2 regions of the Gottfriedia sp. NPDC057991 genome follow, and region 1 is predicted to be linked to the other one. Evidence: riboswitches for the same ligand, from Rfam matches in the RefSeq annotation. Region 1 holds a riboswitch; the other holds the start of a gene.

The links. A riboswitch is a leader RNA that binds a small molecule or an ion and turns the genes downstream of it on or off. The one in region 1 is predicted to bind FMN.
Region 2: it holds a riboswitch for FMN, as region 1 does, so the genes downstream of both, ACFVR2_RS04710 (ECF transporter S component) here and ribE (riboflavin synthase) in region 1, are expected to answer to the same signal.

What each region holds. Positions count from the first base shown of each region.
Region 1 is NZ_JBHVQN010000005.1:353,245-365,387, forward strand. It holds gene pyrF (orotidine-5'-phosphate decarboxylase) at 440-1,366, shown strand; gene ACFVR2_RS18195 (helix-turn-helix domain-containing protein) at 1,891-2,223, shown strand; gene ACFVR2_RS18200 (MBL fold metallo-hydrolase) at 2,463-3,284, opposite strand; gene ACFVR2_RS18205 (YbaK/EbsC family protein) at 3,435-3,917, opposite strand; gene ACFVR2_RS18210 (MBL fold metallo-hydrolase) at 3,994-5,088, opposite strand; gene ribH (6,7-dimethyl-8-ribityllumazine synthase) at 5,265-5,726, opposite strand; gene ACFVR2_RS18220 (bifunctional 3,4-dihydroxy-2-butanone-4-phosphate synthase/GTP cyclohydrolase II) at 5,744-6,937, opposite strand; gene ribE (riboflavin synthase) at 6,950-7,597, opposite strand; FMN riboswitch at 7,924-8,071, opposite strand; gene ACFVR2_RS18230 (APC family permease) at 8,815-10,080, opposite strand; gene ACFVR2_RS18235 (LysR family transcriptional regulator) at 10,212-11,111, shown strand; gene ACFVR2_RS18240 (LacI family DNA-binding transcriptional regulator) at 11,527-12,143, opposite strand, start outside.
Region 2 is NZ_JBHVQN010000001.1:924,427-936,569, reverse strand. It holds gene ACFVR2_RS04760 (genetic competence negative regulator) at 224-832, opposite strand; gene ACFVR2_RS04755 (MerR family transcriptional regulator) at 909-1,817, opposite strand; gene ACFVR2_RS04750 (hypothetical protein) at 1,851-2,501, opposite strand; gene ACFVR2_RS04745 (CBS domain-containing protein) at 2,890-3,522, opposite strand; gene ACFVR2_RS04740 (LysM peptidoglycan-binding domain-containing protein) at 3,636-4,253, opposite strand; gene ACFVR2_RS04735 (CPBP family intramembrane glutamic endopeptidase) at 4,250-4,834, opposite strand; gene ACFVR2_RS04730 (RecQ family ATP-dependent DNA helicase) at 4,844-6,361, opposite strand; gene ACFVR2_RS04725 (YpbB family protein) at 6,348-7,421, opposite strand; gene ACFVR2_RS04720 (ferredoxin) at 7,742-7,990, shown strand; gene ACFVR2_RS04715 (YpiB family protein) at 8,394-8,936, shown strand; gene ACFVR2_RS04710 (ECF transporter S component) at 9,097-9,666, opposite strand; FMN riboswitch at 9,884-10,020, opposite strand; gene ACFVR2_RS04705 (phosphotransferase) at 10,084-10,992, opposite strand; gene ACFVR2_RS04700 (hypothetical protein) at 11,138-11,284, opposite strand; gene ACFVR2_RS04695 (cob(I)yrinic acid a,c-diamide adenosyltransferase) at 11,576-12,143, opposite strand, start outside.

The sequences.
Region 1 (12,143 bases):
TTATCATGAATATTCAGTTTTTAATCAAATGTGTTATTCCAAGTCTTGTTTTATAAGCATTTATTCTACGGATGAAAAATTTCAACAAAATCCAACATATTTCTCAATAAAATTAACGTGATTTTTAACCTTTTTATGGCTCATTCTATTCTTTAATAAACTTTTTTTAAATTTTAAAATTAAAATATTGTTAATAATGCTTTTTTTTATTTTTTAAAAGCTTACTGATTACTTTGTGAAATTATAAAAATCGGCTTTGATCAATCAGGTTATCGATATGCTTATTCAACATAATGGCAGTTTAGTGGAATAAGGAATGATAAACATATATTGAGTTTCCTTGTTAATTTAATACTGGTGAAAAATTCTAAATTTTCAATTTGGAAAAAATTACTTGTAGTATAATAGTGTTAGTTAAATTATTAAGGAGAAAAATTGTATGAAAAATTTTGCGGATTTATTAATAGAACACATTCAAAAGAAAGAAACAGCTTTAGTGGTTGGATTGGATCCTAATCCTAAGTATTTTCCGTATTTTTTATTAGAATCTGATGCAACAAATGAAAAGGTTTGTCGTGCTATTCTAAAATTTAATAAACTAGTAATAGATGCTGTACATGAACATGTCGTAGCAGTAAAACCACAATTAGCTTATTACGAAGTGTATGGTAGTTTAGGTATTGAAGTATTAGAAAAAACAATTGAGTATGCACGTTTAAAAAATCTTATTGTAATTCAAGATGCTAAAAGAGGGGACATCGGCTCAACATCAAAGGCGTATGCTGAAGCATTTTTAGGAACAAGTAAGTTAAGTGGTGATATGGTAACCGTTAATCCTTTTCTAGGAAGTGATGGATATATGCCATTTATTGAAACGGCTAATAAATATGGAAAAGGAATCTTTTTATTAATTAAAACATCGAACCCTTCATCATTTGAAATTCAAGATCTGAAACTTGAGAATGGCGAAATACTATATACAAACATGGCAAAAGAGATTAATAAATTAGCATTAAAAACAGTTGGAGAGAATAACTACTCTTTCATAGGTGCAGTTGTAGGTGCAACTTATCCTGAAGAAGCAATGAAAATAAGACAATTAATGCCCCATTCAATTTTTCTAGTACCAGGGTTAGGTGTACAAGGTGGTAAAGCAGAAGATATGAAAGCATATTTTGACGAAAAAGGTCTTGGGGCAGTCATTTCGTCTTCTAGAGGAATTACATATTGTTATTATAGTGAAAGTAATAACGATTGGAAAAACATCACAGAGAACAGTATGCTTAATGAAATTGCTGCTGCAACACGTTCAGCGAAAGAACAAATCAATGATGTTCGATTTTCTAAGTTACATCAAGGTTATTAATTATCAAATTAACCCAAAAATGAATATCGGAATGATAAAAAGGATTTTCAAAAATTGAAGATCCTTTTTTCCTTGTTCAACTAACGCAGTGCGTTAGTTTGATAACATTTTGGAGCTGCGATCAGCTCATTTTTTATTCAACAAAATGGCAGGTTAGTTTAAGAAAGTTATAAACGAGGGGTGGAATCATATGTTTAAAAACAAGGAAGACAGAATGTGGGTTTATTTGGCTGTACCAACGTTTATTATAGGAATCATCATTATATATTATAGTGAACGAAATTATTATCAGTGGATTCTTTTTTGGGCGTTTTTGGCTATCTTTTATATATGGCGTTTTTTCTACAGGAGGAAACGGAAGAAAGAAGAAAAAAAATCTTCTTAAACTAACGGGTGCGATTCTTCAATAGAAGATCGCTTTTTCTTATTCAACATAATGGCAGTTTAGTTGAACAAGGATTTCTGTAAATAATGTCGAATGATATCTATTATGTTGTTGGATTTTTATAAGTAGGGGCTGAAATATGAAAAATAACTTAGTAGCACTATCAATATTTTTCTTAGGTTTATGCATTGTAATTGGAAGTTGGGTAATATCCAGTGGATTAGGCGTTAAAGCAAATGTTTCGAGGATACAGTCTGTTCAGCAGCATCAACTACTAACACAGTCAGAATTAGTTAATTATCTAGGTATAAGTAAGGAGGCAATTCAAAAGTTAACTGAGTTACCTGATGATGTTGATACTACGAGCGGACTTCCATATATAAAAATCGGAGAAAAGTTTTATTATCCTAAGTCAGCGATAGATAAATGGTTGTTAAATGTGGATTTAACTACTATAACTATAAATAAGTAAAATGATTAATCCTAAATGATTAATTATTATTAGTTTTCTAATACAACTAACTGATGCATTAGTCGTACAAGATTTTCTAAATATTGTCTAATCAGACAATATTTTTTCAGTTCAAATAAAACAATAATTATACTAAAACGGACCACACATATTAGACACGTGTGGTCCCTTTAATTTCAGTTTCAGGTATATTACCTGTTCAACTAAATATAAAAGTAGTTTGGTCCCTTTCTAGTATATTAAGTATCAAATAGTTTCCCGTCCAATGCTTCAATATATCTTTTAGCAGAATTATAGACAACAAGCTTTGCATTCTCTTTTACAATCCCATGAAATGCATTATAAATTCTATCAAACGTTAACTTCTCTACAGCTAACGATATCTCTTTTACTTTTTTTGCTGGTAATGGAATTAAATTAGGATAACTGTACATAAAACTTACCCAATTTGGATCTGCAACTACTTGAATAATATCTCCAGTTAACAGTATTCCTTTTTGTTCATTTCCAGCTTTCCATTCTAATACTGCTCCACCTTTAAAGTGCCCGCCTAATCGATGAATATCAATTCCTTTGTTAAGCTCTAACATTTCGCCGGACCAAAAAATAATTCTATCACTTTTTCTCGTAACCCACTCTTGATCATCTTCATGTATGTATACAGGTACATCAAATTTTTCAGCCCATTCGATTTGACTAGAGTAATAGTGTGGATGTGATAGAGCAATCGCATTGATTCCACCTAACCGCTTAATTTCTTCAATCGTCTTCTCATCTATATAAGAGACACAATCCCATAATATATTAAATCCATCATTCTTAATGAGATAAGCAGTTTGACCAATCCCAAACTTAGGACTAATAACGATACTATACAAATTTTCTTCTTCAAAACGAATAATATTTTGATAGTTTTGGTCTTTCATTGATTGTAATGTTGTCCAACTTTGACCACTCGGATTGATGTATTGTCTTTCTTCAGAACAAATTGTGCAGTACTCAGGAGGATCAATAGACTCGTTATATTGAACGCCACAAGTCGTACAAATAAAGTTGAACATTTGCTCTTTCATCTCACTTTCCCTTGAATTTAATCTGACAAATTTAAGGTAAAAATTCCCAGTACAAATAGACACATTTAAGTATAGTAAATCAAAAACTGATTTATTACACTTGAATGTGCCTAAATAAATTATAGTCGGTGCATTCTATTATTTAATTTTCGCAACTTTACCTTTTGTCATTTCAATCAATTCATTTGGTGTTAATTGAAAAATTGCTTTTGGATGGCCAGCAGCAGCCCATACTTCTTTATACTGTAATAGATCCTCATCAATAAATGTAATTACTTGTTTTTTATGCCCAATTGGTGAAACTCCTCCAATTACGAACCCTGTTTGTTCACGTACAAAGTCAGCATCTGCTTTACCTAGTTGATCATTTAGTATTTTCTCAATTTGTTTTTCATTTACACGGTTTATTCCGCTTGCTACTACTAGTACAGCGCTATTTGAGCTTTCTAATTTAAATATAATCGACTTTGCTATTTGAGCCACTTCACAATTTAATGCTTCCGCTGCTTCCTTAGCAGTTCTTGCACTATTTGGTAATTCAATCACTTTATTTGAATAACCTAACTCAAAAATTAAATCTTGTACGATTTGTGCACTTTCTTTTAATGCTTCCACCAACATCACTTCCCTAAAAATTGATTTTTTAATTATTCAATAATAAAAGGTAGAATCCTGCTTTTTTTTTCAAATAAATAAACTACTTCCACCAAATTGAATTAGGATATTCACCTGTACTTATATTAATTGTTTCACCAATTTTAGGTGTGGAATACTTTACCTCATTTTCTTTAGCAGCCTTCACAGCACGTTCAATTGGGTCATTCCAGTCATGAAATGCTAATGTAAAAGCACCAAAGTGAATTGGTACAAGAACTTCCCCTTTTACATCAATAAACGCTTTAACAGTTTCTTCTGGCAGCATATGAATTGCAGACCATCGTTTATCATATTGACCACATTCCATTAATGCTATATCAAACGGTCCATATTTTCCCCCTATTTCCTTAAAATGAGGTGCATAACCGCTATCTCCACTAAAATAAATTTTCGTTTGCTCACTAATAATGACCCACGAACACCACAATGTACTGTTACGATCTGTTAAATTTCTTCCTGAAAAATGTCTTGCTGGCGTACAAGCTAATGTTAATTGATCAAATTTAAATTCATCCCACCAGTTATGTTCAGAAATACGCTCTTTTGGTACTCCCCAGCTCACCAAGTGACTCCCCACGCCAAGAGGAACAATAAATCGATCGACTTTTTGTTTGATTTTTTTTATTGTACCGTAATCTAAATGGTCATAATGATCATGCGATAGTATGACAGCATCTATTTTTGGTAATTCACTGATCTCAATTGGCAAACCTCCACTATATCTTTTACCACCAAATTGCGGAAACGGGGTCGGTGCATTCCCAAACATTGGATCAACTAAAATGTTTTTGCCTTCTATTTCAATTAATAATGCTGAATGTCCAAACCAAGTAATTTTCGAATCTTTACTATCTGAATGAAATCTGGAAACATCAATTTTCTCCATTGGAATCCCAGCTCTAGGAATTCGATTCGGATTTTTCTTAACAAAGTCTCTAATCATAGAAATGTTTGTTTTAAAATCCATACTCATACTCGTAGGGACTTGGTTTATAAACTTACCATTTTTGTAATAATCTAAAGCATAAAATGACTCCATTTGATCCTTTGAATATTTCTTCCCAAAATGAGGATATGTATTTAAAAACGTTAAAATAACGATAACTAATATGACTAAAATTAGTAAAAATAACATTTTATTTCTGCCTCCAAACTAACCTCTACTAAATTTTACACTACCACAAATTTAGTAGATTAAACAAACTTTCAGATTGCTTTTTGACATAAAAAATAACTTTCGCTTGATAAAAAAAGTAAAAAAAGAGAGGGAAAATTCACCTCTCTTTAATCAGTTTCTTCTATTATATATACTTAGTTTAAAGTTCTTAATAAATTAGCCATTTCAATTGCTGAAATACCAGCATCCCAACCTTTATTACCAGCTTTAGTGCCCGCTCTTTCAATCGCTTGTTCAATATTTTCTGTCGTTAATACACCAAATATGACAGGGATACCAGTTTGTAGCGTAATAGCAGCAACACCTTTTGCTACTTCATTACATACGTAATCGTAATGAGTAGTTGCCCCACGAATAACTGTTCCTAGCGTAATGATTGCATCGTATTTTTTTGAATCTGCAAGTTTTTTTGCAACTAATGGAATTTCAAATGCACCTGGTACCCAAATAACATCAACGTCTGATTCTTCTACACCATGACGATATAGGGCATCTTCTGCACCACCAAGTAGTTTTGATGTAATAAATTCATTAAAACGTCCTACAATTACAGCAACTTTAAGTCCAGATCCTACTAAATTTCCTTCAAATTTCATCTTAATCTCTCCCATTTTTAATAGTGTAATAAATGTCCCATTTTTTCGATTTTAGTAATTAGATATTTTTCGTTTTCTGTTTTCATTTCAGTTTGAATTGGCACTCGATTATTTATCTGGATTCCGTGAGATTTTAGCGCATCTATTTTAACTGGATTATTCGTTACTAAATCTAAACTCACAATCCCTAAATCTTTAATAATTTGAGCACTTATCGCATAATCTCTTAAATCTGAATCAAATCCTAAGTTTAGATTTGCTTCAACAGTATCAAAGCCTTCTTCCTGTAACTTATATGCTCTTAACTTATTAAGTAAGCCAATCCCTCTGCCTTCTTGTCGCATATAAACAATTACACCTTTGCCTGCTTCTTCAATCATCGATAATGTTGATTGCAACTGAGGTCCACAATCACAACGACAAGAGCCAAATACATCACCTGTTAAACATTCCGAATGAATACGTACAAGTACCGGTTCACCATCGTCAACTTTACCTTTTACGATCGCAATATGCTCTTTACCATCGATCTTGTTTGTATAACCAATCATCTTAAAATCACCAAAATCTGTTGGTAATTTAATTTCAACTTCTCTTTTTACAAGTTGTTCAGTTTCTTGTCTATAATGAATTAAATCTTTAATTGTAATCATTTTTAAATTAAATTTATTTGCGATTTGAATTAGATCCGGTACTCTTGCCATCGTTCCATCGTCATTCATAATCTCACAAATGACACCAACTTCTTTCGATCCAGCCATTCGAGCTAAATCCACTGCCGCTTCAGTGTGACCAGGTCTCTCAATAACTCCTCCGTTTTTAGCGACTAAAGGAAACATATGCCCAGGTCTTCTAAAATCTGCTCCAGTTGATTTATCATTTAACATTTGTAAAACAGTATGTGAACGCTCAAATGCTGAGATACCAGTAGTAGAGTCGATATGATCAATACTTACAGTAAAGGCAGTACCATGAGAATCTGTGTTTTTTGCTACCATTTCATATAAATCTAGTTTTTTGGCTATCTCTTCAGAAACAGGTGCACAAATTAACCCGCGACCATGAGTGGCCATAAAATTGATATTTTTAGGAGTTGCAAATTCTCCGATTACAACAAAATCTCCTTCATTTTCTCGATCTTCATCATCACAAACAATAATAATTTTTCCATTTTTTAAGTCTTCAATTGCTTCTTCTATTTTAGAGAACATGATCTTACTCCTTTATATATAGCCATTTTGAGATAAAAATGAAGTTGTTATTGCCGTACTCTTTTTCGTCTCATTCATACCAAGCATTTTTTCAACATACTTACCTAATAAATCAAACTCAATATTAACAACATCTCCAACATTTTTACTGCCTAAGATCGTATGTGAACGGGTATGAGGAATTAAAGAGATTGTTACAATATCAGTTTCAACTTCAAATATTGTTAAACTTGTACCATCAATCGTTATACTGCCTTTTTGAAGGCAATATTTAGCAAACTGACTTGGAATATTAATTTTATAGATTACTGCATTTTCCATTGATTTGATGGATACAATTTTACCTGTACTATCAATATGCCCCGATACAATATGGCCGCCAAACCGGCTATTTGCTGCCATTGCCCGCTCTAAATTTACTTTTTGGCCAGAAACCAAAGTACTTAGATTAGATGCTTGAAATGTTTCAGGCATGACATCAACAGAAAATTCATTTTTAGTAAAATTCGTAACGGTTAAACAAACTCCATTTATAGAGATGCTATCTCCTAAATGAACATCCTCTAAAATTATTGATGCGCCAATTGTTAGCAATAAAGTTTTACCTTTTTTTACGATATTTTTTACTGTTCCTATTTCCTCAACGATTCCAGTAAACAAGTTTTTTCACCTCATTTCGAAAAAGCACATTACACTCAAGCCCGATAAATGACTTTGTAAAATCCATCTCTAATTTCATAAATAGTTGATCCAACTTATCACACCCTCTAATTCAAATTAATTTGAAAAAGTGAAAAGCCCCTTAGAAAACTCCTAAGGGGCAATAGATGTTTAAGAAAGGAAGCATACTTAAATAAACGCTAGTACAATCTGAGCTATATTAAAGACAGTATTGTAGCACGTCTATTGTTGTACATTTAAAGTATGCACAACGAACTAAGCCTATACGGATAGTATTTTTGAAAACAACCATACCGTATATGCACTCCATCCTTCTCCCATCCAGACTATACTGTCGGCTCTAGATTCTAACTAGATCAGCAACATATAAAAAATCTATATGAAGCTCACGGGCTTAGTATAAAAATATACAACACCGCCGGTTGGGAATTTCACCCGACCCCGAAGGACACTAATTATCAAATTTGGTTTCATTATAACTAGCAATTATTTGGTTGTAAAGAATTTATGATTCTATTTTCTTTTAAAATGATCTGATAAAAAACAAAATTAAAGCAAAAAAACCTTATAAAATATGGAAAATTGCTCACTCTATTTAGTTAAAAAAAAAATTTTTTTTATTCTTATAAATTTAATCATCATGTTTTATATATTTTCTTGCAACCAATACAAAGGTGTATAAATATTAATATTAAAATAATTACAGAAAAAATTGAATTCTATAATTAATATAGAAAGTAAGACTTATGGATTCCAAAATCACATGAAATTAGCTTAATTAAAAACACAATTGAATTCGTTTTTTCATTTGTATAAAATCAAATTTTTTCATTTTATCATTATATTGTTTATTTACACCATGATTATTAATCCCCTCTTAACAAGATCCCTAGAATACTTAACAATCTCAATTATTAAAGCGTTTTCCATTTGATCAGAAATAGAAATAGATAAACCAGATAACTACAAAACAATATATAATTCTAAAGAAATAAAAAGCACTTCATCCACACTTAAAAAGCAATAATTAAATAGAAATAAATAGCTTTATAAAATACCAAACTGAAAAAAAAGGTATGAAATATTAGTAAATCCCGCTTTTAGAAATAATAATAAATATACAGTATGGGGAATTATTATAAAAGTTAGTTTCAAAAAAAGAAACTTCTTTTAATAGAAGTTTCCTTTCTAACTCATTATTCATTTCCAACTTGTAGAATTTTTTCATGTTGTTTTGAATCTCTTTTTTGTAGCCAAATAAAGTACACTGAAACTAATATGATCAATATTAGAATAACCGGTGAAGAAAATAAAAGTATTCCTAAAAAGCAAATTGCTAGAATAAATGAACCGATTTTAAAAAATACGGAATCAAATAATCGCAAACATGCCAATACTCCTAGTAAAGCGTTGCATAAGAAAAATGCATTTGCAATTGCTACGAGTGTTTGAATACTTAGGAAGTCATTAAAATAAAGAATAAATACAATTATGTGAATGCCAAACAAACTAAATAATGAGCGAGTTGCCACATTATTTTTATTTTTAAAAGAAAGCCATGAAGGTAATAAACCGTTTTTGGCTTGATCGGCGATTAATCTTGATACTGCTCCTATTACTAGAAGAACCGTACTAATACAAAGAGCAATTGTAATTGATGAAATAATTGGAGTTGACCAGCTTCCAAATAAACTCTGAAGTAATGGTGCTAATGATTGATCCATCATATTTCCATTTTTAGAATGAATCCACTGGAAAGCAAATGCAACTGTTAGACTTACTATTGCTATAATCGAGAAACTTAAGACCACCGCTCTAGGAATTGTTCGTTCTGGATTTTTTACTTCTAAAGAATAGCTACCAATGACTTCCCACCCGATTAAAGCCCAAAATAATAAAAGTAAACTTTCCCCAAAATCTGAAACGGTAATTGGATTCGATAAAGTAAAGCTCCCATCAACTGTAATTATCGTATGAATACTCCCAACTATAAGCGTCACTACAATGAAGCTAGACATAAAAAAGGCAAATTTTCCAACGTCGGCAATCCTTCTAGTTAAAATGATATAAACAAAACATAGTATCCCTAAAGCTAGCCACTTTTCATTGAAAAAACTTTGATTCGTCAGTAGTTGTAAGTAATGTCCTGCCGTACCTGTAACTGCAATTGGACCAAAACAAACTGCAAGTAAAAAGAAAATAGCTGATAGATTTTTTATTTGTGTACCAAATGCACGCTCAACTGCCAATGGTACTCCGGAATCTCCTGGAATTAACAAACTTAGCTTACCAAACATAAGTGCAAATATTAAACTTAAACCAAGCATTATAACCCAAGCAAAAATAGCATAATTACCAGCAGTTTCATACACTGCAGGTGGTAAAATGATAATTCCCGAACCTAAAATAGGTCCAATCATTAACCCGCTGAGCAAAAGAAAACCAATTTTTCGATTCCTCATTAATATCCCTCCAAAAGTTATTGAAACAAATTGTAATCTCGTATACTTTAATTATATGAACCGATCTCTCATCGGTAAAATGAATAGTTACGATATAAACCATCGGAAAATCCGATACTTAGGAGGCTATTATGGAAATCCGTCATTTAATTACGTTTAAATCAATTGTTGATCTGGGCGGGTTCTCTAAAGCTGCGGTCCATCTCGGATATGCACAATCTACGATAACTGCACATATACAAGCACTTGAGCAAGAGTTAGGAGTACCTTTATTTGACCGATTAGGTAAAAAGGTTCATCTGACTGAGGTCGGTGAGAACTTTTTAGTTCACGCAATCGAAATGATTCAACTTTATTCAAAAGCAAAAGATGTATTTCAAATGGAAAATGAGGAAGTATCCACGTTAAAGATTGGGGCTCCAGAATCTTTAACGATCTACCGTCTTCCACAAATCATCCAAGCTTTTCGATTACAAAATCCGAAAGTAAATATTATGATGAAATCTGGTTCATGTTGGGAATTACAAGATGAATTACGTCGCGGAGATCTTGATATTGGCTTCTTCCTACAGGCTCCATTAACTGATCCAGATTTGTATACGGAAACACTAATTGAAGAACCACTTGTCATTTTACTACCTCCATCTTCTGATACTAGAACACTTTCATCGTTTACATTAAATGCGAATGAAAATATAATCCTCACAGAACAAGGCAGTTATCGTGACTATTTTGAAGCGTTCCTAAGAAGTAAAGGAATCGCAACTGAGTCCGGAATGGAATTTTGGAGTGTTGAAGCAATTAAACAATGTGTTATGTGTGGACTTGGAATATCCATACTCCCACTCGTAGCAGTTCAAAACGAAATGAATCAACAAAAACTAAAAGTCATAAATTGGGATACAAATTTAGGAAGTGTCTCTACGATCATGTCTTGGCATAAAAACAGATGGCAATCACGTGCTGCTAGAAAATTTATGGAAGTTGTTAGAGAACAATCACCTTTATGGAATCAGTCTATTAAAAGCTAGTTTCTTACTAGCTTTTGTTTTTTGAAATATAGCTCTTCATAATGAAACGTCCGAGCATTAAATGAATTTTGTTGATAAGATTTCCGGACTATTTCTTGAACATTCATTTTGAAGTTCTTTTTGGATGGAGTTATTGAATTTTGTTTAGTTTGGGTCGTTTCTCGGCCTATTTTATTGTTATTTTTCTATTTTTTTGATTCATTCACTCTCTTCATTCATGTTTCGTGACTTTATTTACAGTTATCCAGATTTTAATTGCAGTTCTGACATTTTTATTTGTAGATTTGCCTTTTTTATTTGCAGGCCGACTTTTTTTATTTGCACTTCCTTCGATTTATTTGCAGTTTCAGCTTTTTTATTTGCAGTTCCCAATTCAACGAAATGAAAAACAGCTAGCCCTTTGACTAGCTGTTTTTTATACCGTCTGCCGCTCAATTAATTTAATCGCTATCTCCTCTTGATTAATTTCAGAATTAATCGCTTGAATAAAAAGTTTCTTACCCACTTCCCTTAACGGAATTTCGACTGTTGTTAACTTCATTACTTTCGCAATTGGTTGATTATCGAAACCTATTATCGCTAAATCATGAGGTATAGCTATTCCACGATCATTACAGCAAGTCTGCACACCCGCTGCCACTTGGTCACTTGTTACTAACAAAGCTGTTGGCCTCTCTTTTAAATTTAATAAAGATTGGACGATTCTTTCACCATCTTCAAAATAGTAACAATTATCGAATACAAAATCGTTATTTAGTGATTCATTATATTTACTATGAAAATCAATATAGGCAGATTCTCTTTGTTTACTATTCTTGCCTGTTCTACGACCAATACTATAACCGATTTTCCGATGTCCTTTTTGATATAAATATTCTAATGCAATCATGAAACAATTGTATTGATCGATAAATGTTGAGGAGACCCCTGTATTTCTCGTATCTTCAAATAATACTATTTGTCCATATTGCTTATAATTCTCGATCATTTCAATCGAACAAATTCTAGAACAAATAATGAGTGAATCAATTT
Region 2 (12,143 bases), on a different contig from region 1:
GAAATTTGAACTATGAAAAGATTCATTCATTCTGAAATTAGTATACAACTTTCCATCCCATTTTGAAAGTTATAAACACATAGAAAACAAAATATAATATCCGTTTAATGTAAGCGTTTTCTAAGGTCATTATACTCCTATTTCCAAAATTTGAAAAGAAAAGAATATGAAGAAATACAATATATTAATAAAAATTTACAAAAGTAAAACCTCTCGTAATAAATTACTGAGAGGCTTTATTTTTAACGAAATAAAAATGCAGTTGTTCAATAGCATTTTCCGAGATAAGTTCTTTACCATATTCAATAATACGGTAAATTGTTCTTGTGGAAGGATTACCATATTCAGCTAATATCGCATAAAATGTTTCACGATCTAGTCTTCCTATTTCATTCTCTTCGAACTTTAAGTAAAACGTATTTTCAAAAGAGAATAATCTCCCACCTAAAGCATCACATGAAACCAACTTTTCAGAAAGTAGGATTAGATCATCTAAAGTAGAAAACTCGTACAATATATGTTCACTTTCATCTAGGATTACTTCCATCGAGATAAAATCGTCTTGAAATTCATCTTCCTCTTCTTCAATATCATCGGATTTTGTTACAATAACAACCATTCCTTGAGCTTGAAGAGAGAAAACTTCAACGGATACTTTTCCATCTACTTCGAAACCTAGTTCTACGCTAGCTTCATGCATCATATCTTGAAAAAGCTGTTGAACTTTTGGTGCATTGTACCATAAGTCTTCTTTTGTCAGACCACGTTCAGATAAATCATCAGATGTAAGAAAAACTTTTATTTTATTGTAGTTCAACCGTTCCAACCTCATGAACTAGCCTCCTTGCTGCATTTACCATAGTACAGTTTATGTTTTTATATAATTTTGGTGATTCTAAAGTCAAAATTCATTTATAATTAAAATTCTGCTTTAACCATTCATCCCAGTTCGATTGCTGACTACCTATATAAAATTCCTGAAGGGAATCCATAATTGGGCTCTCACAAGTTGAAACTGCGTGACCACCAATTCCAATAATGATATCAGGTTTAAATTTTTTGATTATGATGGCTAGATCAATTGTTTTCTTTAAATTTTCTCTTAAAGTACAAGTCATGATAAATCCAGCAGGGTTCACTTCATTAATTACTTGTTCAACATCATTTGAATCGATTGATGCGCCTAAATAAATAACTTGAAAACCAATTCTTCTTAAGTAGATCGTAAATATTAATAAACCTAGTTCGTGCTTTTCTTCTGGTCCACAAACCGCGATTAACTTTGGCAAATGTTTATTGTTAGGTAAATTTTGATAAATCATCCCTAATCTCGTTCTCAAAAAAGATGTTGCAAAATGTTCATGGGCACTTGTAATTTCACCATTACGACATTTATCACCAATTAATATGAAAACCTTAGAAATAATTTTAAATAATACTTTATCAATAGAAAAAAGACTAAAAGCGTCATTCACATAATTGTGGGCTTCACTTTCTTCAAAAGATAATAATGAAGAAACAATTCGATTTACTAGAGCATCTGATTGTAAATTTTCAGTAAGAGAGCTGTCATTAGACGACTTATGCTCTTTTGCTTCATATAAATTAATTGCTTGTCCAATTGTAAACCCTTCATTAACTTTTTGAACGAGCCATTTTAAAATATAAACATGTTCTTCTGTATATAGTCGATGGCCAGCATCATTTCGTACAGGACTAATGATATTATATCTTCTTTCCCATGCTCTTAATGTGCCTGGTAATATCCCAACAATGTTAGAAATTGCTTTAATATTGTACTTTCCTATTTGGGCCAATTTTCTTTCCTCCTGCATGTAAACAAGAAACACTTATTTCATAACTTCAAAATTTAAAACAGTTATTGTGTTTTGTTTTCGAATTCCTTTATTGTTATGTAGCTCCAAATATACCGTTTTCTGATTTCGATTTACATTTAATTGACTTCTTTCAAACAGATAAACTTGAATACTTTCAAAATTACTACTTTTACTATCCATGACTTCAGTATAGCTTGTTAAAATACTAAGATCGTCTTCATATCGCTCTTCAAGCGCAAAGTTTAAATCATCTCTTTTTGTTTTCACATCATCTAAACCAACAATTGAAAACTTAGTCCCATTTTCAGTCTCAAATGAAGCACTTTTATTTTCTAAAATTGTAACTTTACAATCTAGTAATAATGCATTTAGATCTCTATAGTTGCCACTATAATCAAGATCATTCCACAAAAAATAGACTGGAGCCAAAGATGATAAATAGTGGATGTTTTCATTATTATATTTCTTTGATTTCTTTTTTGAGTAACCGCTTAAGAGAATTAATGTATTATGATTGCAAATTTTTTCAATCTCACTCAATTTAAAAGAAATATCGCCTATATTTGGAATCCATATAAGCTGAATTGACTGTAATGAATTATCTAAATGCTTAATTTTAATTTTTTTATTAATAATTTCGAGTTTACTTTTTCGATTAAGCAATAGAATAATTGCTACTATTAATACGAATCCGATCAATGATAATAATTTTATTTTAATTTCCCCCTTGTAACTTAACCCATCAACAAAGTAAATGTCAGCTTGTTTCTCTGATTTTACTTCATTCTAAAATATCAACTTTATTTAGTTCTTTTTGTTACAGTTCAAAGTGCCTTTATTTATTATACAAAAACTAGTAGAAATTGAAAAATTTTAAACAACAAAAAAACTTATATCCATTGATACAAAATGGGCATAAGTTTTTAATTTCAGTGAAATATCGTTTAATTGTCTATTTTCGTATACGTAAAAAACTATAATTTATCAATTTTTAGTTCCGAGAAACTGCGAAACTAAAATAATATTATTTGTGTTTAACTGTAGAATTTTCTTATTCATTTGTAACAGATACGATTCTTAGACCAAGTTCTTCAAATTTACGTAAAATTTTATCGACATTTTTATTATCATCTATTTTCAAGACAATTCTTCTTAATAAATGATCTTTTGAATCAAAAGTTACAAGCGAAATAATATTAATCTTTAAATGGTGAAGATAGTCAAGTAATCTTGCTAATTGCCCTTCCTTCTCCATACTTGTCATTGAAATTCTTATTCCTCGACAGTCCTTTCCAAGTACTTCTTGAAAAATCTCAATTACGTCATATCTTATAACTAGTCCAACAAAATTTCTCTCATCATCAACTACCGCAATTGATGGATATTTTTTTAACGAGTTCATTGTATCTTCAAACGGCTCTTCCGATTTAACACAGATTGTTTGATGTGTTGCGATTTCACCTACTTTTAGATTCTTAATGTATTCGTCTTTTTGTAATTCACTAAAAAAGCATCTTCTAAAAATCTCTGCTTGCGAAATCATTCCAACATATTTATTTCCTGATAATACAGGTACACTATCAATTTGCTTTTCCAATAAGAGATTAATTGCACACTCTACAGTATCACTAGATTGGATCGTAATTACTTGATGGTTTTGAAGCATTCTATGCTTTGCTAACATACTATAACACTCCCCTTCCCTCTATTTATAACATAGATAGGAAGCATCAAATCAAAGCGAATTTGTCTAGATTTTGAATTTCAATTTCATTGCCTTTTATGTATTTCTTAACCTTATTTATCCACATCGACATTTAATGGGATTTTTAATATCTGGCCGGGCGTCACTTCGATCCCATTTAAATGATTTGCATCTTGAATAATTTCTTCGCCATCACGATTACCGTAATATTTCATTGAAATAGTAAATAATGTTTCTCCTCTTTTGACTTCGTGATTAATTTCTTTCACTCCAATAGTTTCACTTGAATCTGTTGGAGGTTTAACTACATTTTTTATCTCTTTTTTGATTGGAGCTTTTCTCTGAGTTTCATTCTTTTTTTGTTTTTTAACATGATTGGTAGTAGCTAATTCAACTTTTTCAAATTTATTTGAAGGAATGATTAAACTTCCCTTTTCAGTAAAAATCTTATCGTATTTACTATGTACAAACTTAACTACTCCAAATGGTAGCAAGATAAAAATTATGACTAAAGCAGTGATTAAAGGATATTTTATTTTCCACCAAGGTCTTCGTTGATCCTCTTTTATTTTCATTGTTTCACTTCTTGGTGGTAAATTTAACAGATCAACAGCTTTTTTATGATTATTTATTTTTTTATTTTTTAATTTCTTATTTTTTTTCTTTCGACTTAAGTCGGCAATACTATTATTCTGAAGCTCATTTTTCATTCTTTGTCTTCACTTTCCAAACTTAATTTCATATACATTCCTAAAACATAATCTAAGATAAAATGTGCGATAAATACTATTACTATATTATTTGTTTTCAAATATAAGTAACCTAAGAAAAAACTTTCAATTAATACAATCGTAAGTAAAATCGGTTTTTTCACATAGCGAAAATGAACTAAAGCGAAAACAACTGATGCAATAATTAGTCCAAATTTAGCTTGAAGAAATCCTCTAAAAAATAATTCTTCTGATAATGCGATCAAAATACAAAGTATTGTCATTTCAGGAACTGAAAGTGACGTAAAGAATCTTTTATTAAATCCGCCATCATCCAACAAACGCTCCGGAATCGTATAATTTAATAAAATATTAAATAGGACGAGTGAAAATCCAGCACCGAATCCATATAAATATGTTTTATAACTTTTAAATAAATATAAATCATCTATAAATTTTTCTGTACCAATAAAAAAGGCAATACATAAAATAGCGATCACTAAAATGATTAACTGCGTACCATACACGCTTTTCTTCAAATAGTTAACAGGAATTTCTTGTCGGTTTAATTCGCTTTCCATATAGATTCCTCACAGCCCCAATTTATTTCTTAATTCTTGTTCCCATGAAAGTACGGTAGTATTTTCATAATTATCATGATCATTTGAACAATACTCATCAAACGATATACCACAAATGTTACAGCAATTTATTGGTCTCTGTACTATCATTTCATCAAAAAGTAAAAGATATTTTTCGCGATAACAAGTGGATGAAGATAGAAAATCAATCATCGCTTTGAGTTTTAAATATTTTACTTTTTTTCTCTCGGAAATTAACTCTTTAATCGATTCTAATAAGCCATAATTTATTTTTTCTAAATACAAGTGTTCATTTTCGATTACATTAAATTTGACCATTTCAGAATGAAGCGTTGTCCACTGTATTTCACTAAATTGAAATACTGATTTCCAATTAGACACAAGCGTTTCAGTCAATTTGATCGGATTTTCTTCTAATCTTTTTAAATACGCTAGAAAAGACTCAACTTGATTTACAGAAAGGATTTCGTCATCAATTAGCCTTAATGGTAACTCATGATCTTCTTCACATATGATTAGTATTGCTATACTTGGCTCACCATCTCGTCCTGCACGTCCAATTTCTTGAAGATAATTCTCAATGTTTGACGGATACTGATAATGAATCACAAACCTTACATTTGGCTTATTAATTCCCATACCGAAAGCACTTGTACAAACGATGATATCTATTTGATTTTGAATAAATTGTTGTTGAATTAAAATTCTTTGTTCATGCTCCATTCCACCATGATAATAAGCAACTTTGCAATTTAACTTTTCTCTTATGGTATGTGAAATTTTCTCGCAAGTAGCTCTTGTACCACAATAGACAATGCCTGGACCTGTTAATTTAGAAAGATGGTCAGTTAATGACTTGAGCTTTTCTATTTCCGAATCTACTTTTTCAACTTGAATTGCTATATTCTCTCTATTAACTGAATTGATATATTTTTGAACATTTTTTAATTGTAAAGTTTCGATTATTTCTTCCCGCACATTTTTGCTAGCTGTAGCGGTTAAAGCTAAAACCGTTGGATTATTTAATTTCCGTTTTATTTCCCCTAAAGTTTTATATTCTGGCCTAAAATCATGCCCCCACTGTGATATACAATGTGCTTCATCAACAACAAATAAAGAAATCCTAGACGAAGAAAGCTTTTGAATTAAAAATTGATTTTGTAACATTTCTGGCGAAACAAAAATAAACTTATAGCTGCTAATATTATTAAATAAATATTTTTTTTGCTCAAAACTTCTAAAGCTATTTAGTGCAATGACTCGTTTATCTCCAAATGCTTTAATTTGTTCTACCTGATCTTCCATAAGGGAAAGTAATGGTGAAACAATTACAACAACGCCAGGCAATAGTAGCCCTGTTAATTGGTATAATAATGACTTCCCCCCACCTGTAGGGAGCATTGCTAAAACGTCTTTCGAGTTTAACAAGTCATTTATAATTTCTTTTTGGTTATTTCGAAAACTTGAATAACCAAATTTTTCGTATAGAACTTTATTTAGGTCCATGTAAATCACCCATTCTTGCAAGAGTAATACGAATTTGAAAATATGTTACCTCATTTAATAAAGCTTCTTTAATAATTTTTAATTTCCTTGTATTTAGTTCGATAATTTTATTTTTTATTAAAGTAAATTGTTTTGACGTAATAAACTGATTAATCGGAATTAAATTATCACCTAATACACACTCAACAATATGATCCTCTATTGTACTAATCTTTAAATTACGAATCGCAGCAATTTCTTGAATTGTTTTACCTTCAGTAAATAATCTCTTCGTTTCAATAGAAGTATTCGTAATATTAGTACTTTTATCTCCTTTAACAAATTTACTTAAAAAAGGATAATTATTTTTAGGTTCAACTAAAATGGTGATCATATGATGCAAAGTATTTATCGATTTGAGATAAATTTTTTCAACACTCAATTTTTGTTCAGATGCAATCTGTTCTAAAGTCATGCCATAAGCATTTGCTCCAGATAATCTTTTCACAAATAGTAATGCGTCTTCGTCACTTAAATTTTCTAAAATTGTATGTAATTCATTGTAAAACTGATTAACTAATTCGTTTTTATTCCCAGTAAAATTTAGAATCTCATTTTTTACCCATTCTTGTATATCTTGCTCTTGAATTACTGCCCTAAAATATTTTAAATTCATATTCAGATTGGAAACTGTTTGAAAGAACAATGAAAATCTTTTCCAAAATATCTTTTGAATACTAGAAAATCTTAGACCGTTTATATATGTAAATTCCACAAACTGTAATTTTTGATTTGCTAGATAAGCATGACCATTTTTATTTAACAAATAGATATTTTTATTTTCAGTTTGACTAATATACCCTTTAACCTCTAACCCATTTATAATTTCTTGCATAATCTGATGAGTGAGGAAATGAAAAAGTCCGAAAAATGATGTGACATGATAAAAATGAGAATCTTGAATAATTTGAGCACTTTGTTTACCTTTTAATAAATACATTATACCTTGGATCGTTCGTTCACCTTTATATCGATGAAGTAAAAAAAGGAAGATTTCTTCCAATATTGATAGTTTAGACATCATAAACCTCTCAAATAAAATTATTCCATTAATATATTTGAATATTTTTTCGAATAATAATTAGTAGTACAAAAATATTTGTGCATTTTTTCTAAATAGTTTTTATTTCTTCTAGCTTATCATATGTATCAATAACCAAACCATTTTAAACATATAAAAATCATTATTTATTTTATTTGAGATTTCATCATTTCTCGTTTTTTTCAAAACCTTGTACAATTATATTGAAAAGTTTTGGAAACCGTTTTAAAATGTTTACAGGTACATTACAAAAATAGTATCTGTAACATAAACAGGGAATAATTTGGGAGGTCAATACAATGGCAAAATATACAATCGTTGATAAAGACACTTGTATCGCATGTGGCGCTTGTGGCGCAGCTGCACCTGATATCTATGACTATGATGATGAAGGGATCGCATACGTTACTCTAGATGATAACCAAGGAATCGTTGAAATTCCAGACGTTTTAGTTGATGACATGATGGATGCATTTGAAGGATGCCCTACAGACTCAATCAAAGTTGCTGACGAATCATTCGATGGCGACGCTTTAAAATTCGAATAGTAAAAACTGCGGCGAAGTTATTTCGTCGCTTTTTTTATTTTTTCAAATTAAAAACACGAGCTATCCGTATCTCCCCTTATATTTGTTCATAAGAAAGAAAAATAAGCCATAGAAACATCCCGTTTTATCTTCTGTTTCGAATGAATGAATCAGCTAAAGGATGAACTATTTCTATTTAGTTGACGATATCCCCTTTTAAAACATCCCTATTTTTACTGTTCTGGGCTTCCCTTTCAAAGTCACTCACTATACAAAAATCTGGATCTAACCTTCTTTATTTTATTCAAACAATGGTCATCGTATATAATCAATACTCCTTTCTTAATTATTTCCTTATTTTACATATTCAGAATAATCTAATAACTTGTTATAATAAACAAAACATCAAGAGAGGATGAACAGCATGGAACAGATGACTATTACCGAGAAAAAAACATTTTTAAACAAGTTCTTAGAGAAAAATCAGGTAAAAAAAGACATCGAATTGATTTTACAATATCTCCTTGCTGTTGATGAAGTACTAACAAACATCTCGTTTGTAGAAGATGCAAAGAGTACACCAAATGGCATTGTAATTAATTTTCGAAAGGATAACGACTCTAACTACTCGTACCCTCAGGTTTCGTATTACGAATTTAGTAAGAAGGTCGAAATGTCGCCGGAATCGATTTACCATAAACTTCGATTACACGGGAAGGAAACAACGTTTTATCTTGAGTTGTTATTTGATGTAATGCCGATCGAGTACGCTTTGATTTTAGATACCAATCCATTTTCGACAACTAATTTTGAAGCAAACGAAGAAGTGCAAGCAGAAATCGATGCGTTTCTTTCGTCGCTTATAGCTCAAACTTCACACACACTTCTTCTTCGTCAAATTGACAAAGCATTAGATGAGAGGAATGAACAACAATTTCTTTTGCTATCTTCTCAGCTGATAATCTAACAAATAAACCATCTATCGTTCGATAGATGGTTCTCTTTTTTAATATATCGATCAAAATCTAACGCCGTTTTTCATTAGAAATTAATCTGCTAATTAATTTAAATAGAGTTTAAAAAAACAAAAAAGTGTCTACCAAAATTTAGTAGACACTTTCATTTATTTATACGTTATGGACATTCATTCTTTGAGTTAACCAAACCTTTAATTTAGGGTAGATTACTAAGAATAGGATCATGATTAAAAGACCTTTAATTGCATTAAATGGCATAATTGATGCAACAATTACTTCATTTGGCAGGTTAAAATTCATGAAATGTGCATATGCAGGTAATAACACAAAATAATTTAAAAGACTTAATATTCCAGTCATCACTACTGTACCAGCGATTAATCCAAGAGTTAAACCTTTTACTGAACGATATTTTCTAAAGAAATACGACGCAGGTAAAATGTATAATACTCCCGCACTAAAATTAGCAAATTCTCCAATTGGTACACCAGTCATACTACCATTAATAACATAATGAAGGATGTTTTTTATTAACTCTATTCCTACTCCTGCTACAGGACCAAAAACAATCGCTCCTATTAACGCTGGTACGTCACTAAAATCAATTGTAAGCCATACTGGAAATGCAGGTAGTGGAAAGTACAGCATCATCAGTACGTAAGAAATACTGCTAAGCATTGCTACTACTACCATTTTATTTACTTTGTTGCGTTGTTGCATAATACCTCTCTCCTTTTTCCCGATCATATCAAGAAAAATGAAAGGTTCGCTTAAGTAGCGATATTATTTGCACATATTATAATAAGTCCGATTTAAAAAATGAAAAATAGTATAAAATTATGCAAATAAAATAAAATCCCCTATTTTTTGAAATAGGGGAGAATTTTCAGCACGCCAAATAAGCGTTCAAAAAGAAAAATTTTTTGAACTTGCGAACCTCCATCTTCTCCCATCCAGACTATACTGTCGGCTCTAGAATCGCACTAGATCCTGCCCAAAAAATCAGGCTCGCGGGCTTATAAGCAATGCTTAATTACCGCCGGTGGGGAATTTCGCCCCGCCCCGAAGATAGATCGTTTATTAAATTACAGTTTAATGTTACTAAATTAAATACAGTTTGTAAATAAAAATCTCCCATTAATCATTTAGAGCATTACTTAAGTTTTCTTGACAAAAACTTACTAACGAATCATCCTTTTGATCGTTCGCATATAACAACAGCACAACTGTTGTAAAGACTGCTTTAAATTGTGCTAATTTCTTTGACGCTTCCGATACATTACCATAAATCTCAAAAAATGCACCTCTCATATCGTTCGGAATTAGACTATAAATTATAGACAAATCTAATTCACGATTGCCGATATGAGCATCACCCCAATCAATAATACCTTCAAGTTTGTTTTGTTCATTAACAATCATATTCTTAAAATGTAAATCACCATGAACAAGAACTAATGGTGTCTCACTTTTAATTTCAACTAAGCTTTCAATATAATGATTAATTTTCTGTTCATCTTCAATGAGTTTCTTCTGTATTGCTTGTTGTATATATTTTTTAGCCTGAGGTTTACGGAAGTTTATATCTAATCTCCTCAACTCATCAAACGGTAATTTAATCCCCTTTAATTCATGGAATTTTATTGAATGCAAATTTTTCAAGAAATTTGCGATTGGTTCAATCATTAAAATCCTCTCAGTTCTATTTAAATAAATTGGAGGCTTTCCCGCAATAAAATTATATCCTAAAAATGGCCAAGGAAATAATTCAGATGGTTTTCCATCAATTATTGGTACCGTTGTCTTTAATTCAAAATGATTGTAAATAATTGGGAGTAAATTTCTTTCAACGTTTAAAATTGCTACAGCTATTTCTCTTCGCGGAAATCTTAGTAAAATTTCATCATTTAAACAAAAAACAGTATTGTCAAATCCTTCACCAATTTTTTTAATTACGTTTATATTTATTTCAGGGAATTGTATCCTCACTATTTCTTTCACTAGTCCCTCTTCCATTACAATTGCTGGATCCCATATATTAGACATTTCTTTCTCCTTAAAATCAAAAAATAGAACTTCACATATAAATGTACTTTACCAAATTTAGAAGTAAATTACATTTAATATGGAAGTTCTTAAAACAGTCGGTCTTTTCGACACAAATTATTAAACTAATAGTCCAAATATACGGCTAAGGATTTGAAACTATTTTTAATTCATGAAAATTTTTATCTAATATTATTTCCTTTAATTTCTCTCGATTCCCTCCGATAAATAAAAGACCAATCGTTAAAACAAAAACAACAATCAACAAACATCTCCTAAGAAAATCAAACATTATTTTCCTCCTACTAAAGAAATGTGGAAAGTGTTTAATCAGCCCAAAGGCTCGTGGACTGACAACTGGTAATTCATTAAAAAATAGACGAGACGCTTAAATCACTTCAAATCCTTAACTCTTTTTTTATGTATATTACTTAAGAAGTATTGAGCAAATGGATATTGTAAACGCCAAGAAGTAGTTTTACTAAAACATACGCTCAATCATTCTATGATAGAAAAAAATTATTTATACAAAAAAATAGCGATTGATAGAAAAATTTAACTATTCAACCGCTACTTTTCTTATTTATTTTTTATCAGTTCGAAATACGATTGAACCTCGTTCGTATTCAACATCCTTAATATTTAAACGTGTGTTGATTACCCTTGCAAGTGCAAAGAAGTAATCAGATAATCGATTCAAATATAAAAATACAGGAAGATGAATGTTTTCTTGCTTCATTAATGTTACGACCGTTCTTTCTGCACGTCTCGTTACCGCTCTTGCTTGATGAATGATTGCAGCAGGTTTTGACCCACCAGGTAAAATAAAACGCTGTAATGGGGGAGTTGCTTCCATATATTCATCAATTAATGTTTCAAGCTCTTCAACCATTTTCTCTGTCGTTTTAAAAGGGATGCTATCTTTTACTACTGCCAAATCTCCACCACAGTCAAATAGTTCATGTTGGATCTTTTGAAGTGCATTGTAAATATCTCTCGTATCCTCTTGATCTAAATATGTCATTGCGTACCCAACGATTGTATTTACTTCGTCAATTGTACCGTATGACTCTACTCTTAAATCATCTTTATCTACTCGTTTACCTACTAAACTAGTCTGACCTTTATCCCCAGTTTTTGTATAAATTTTC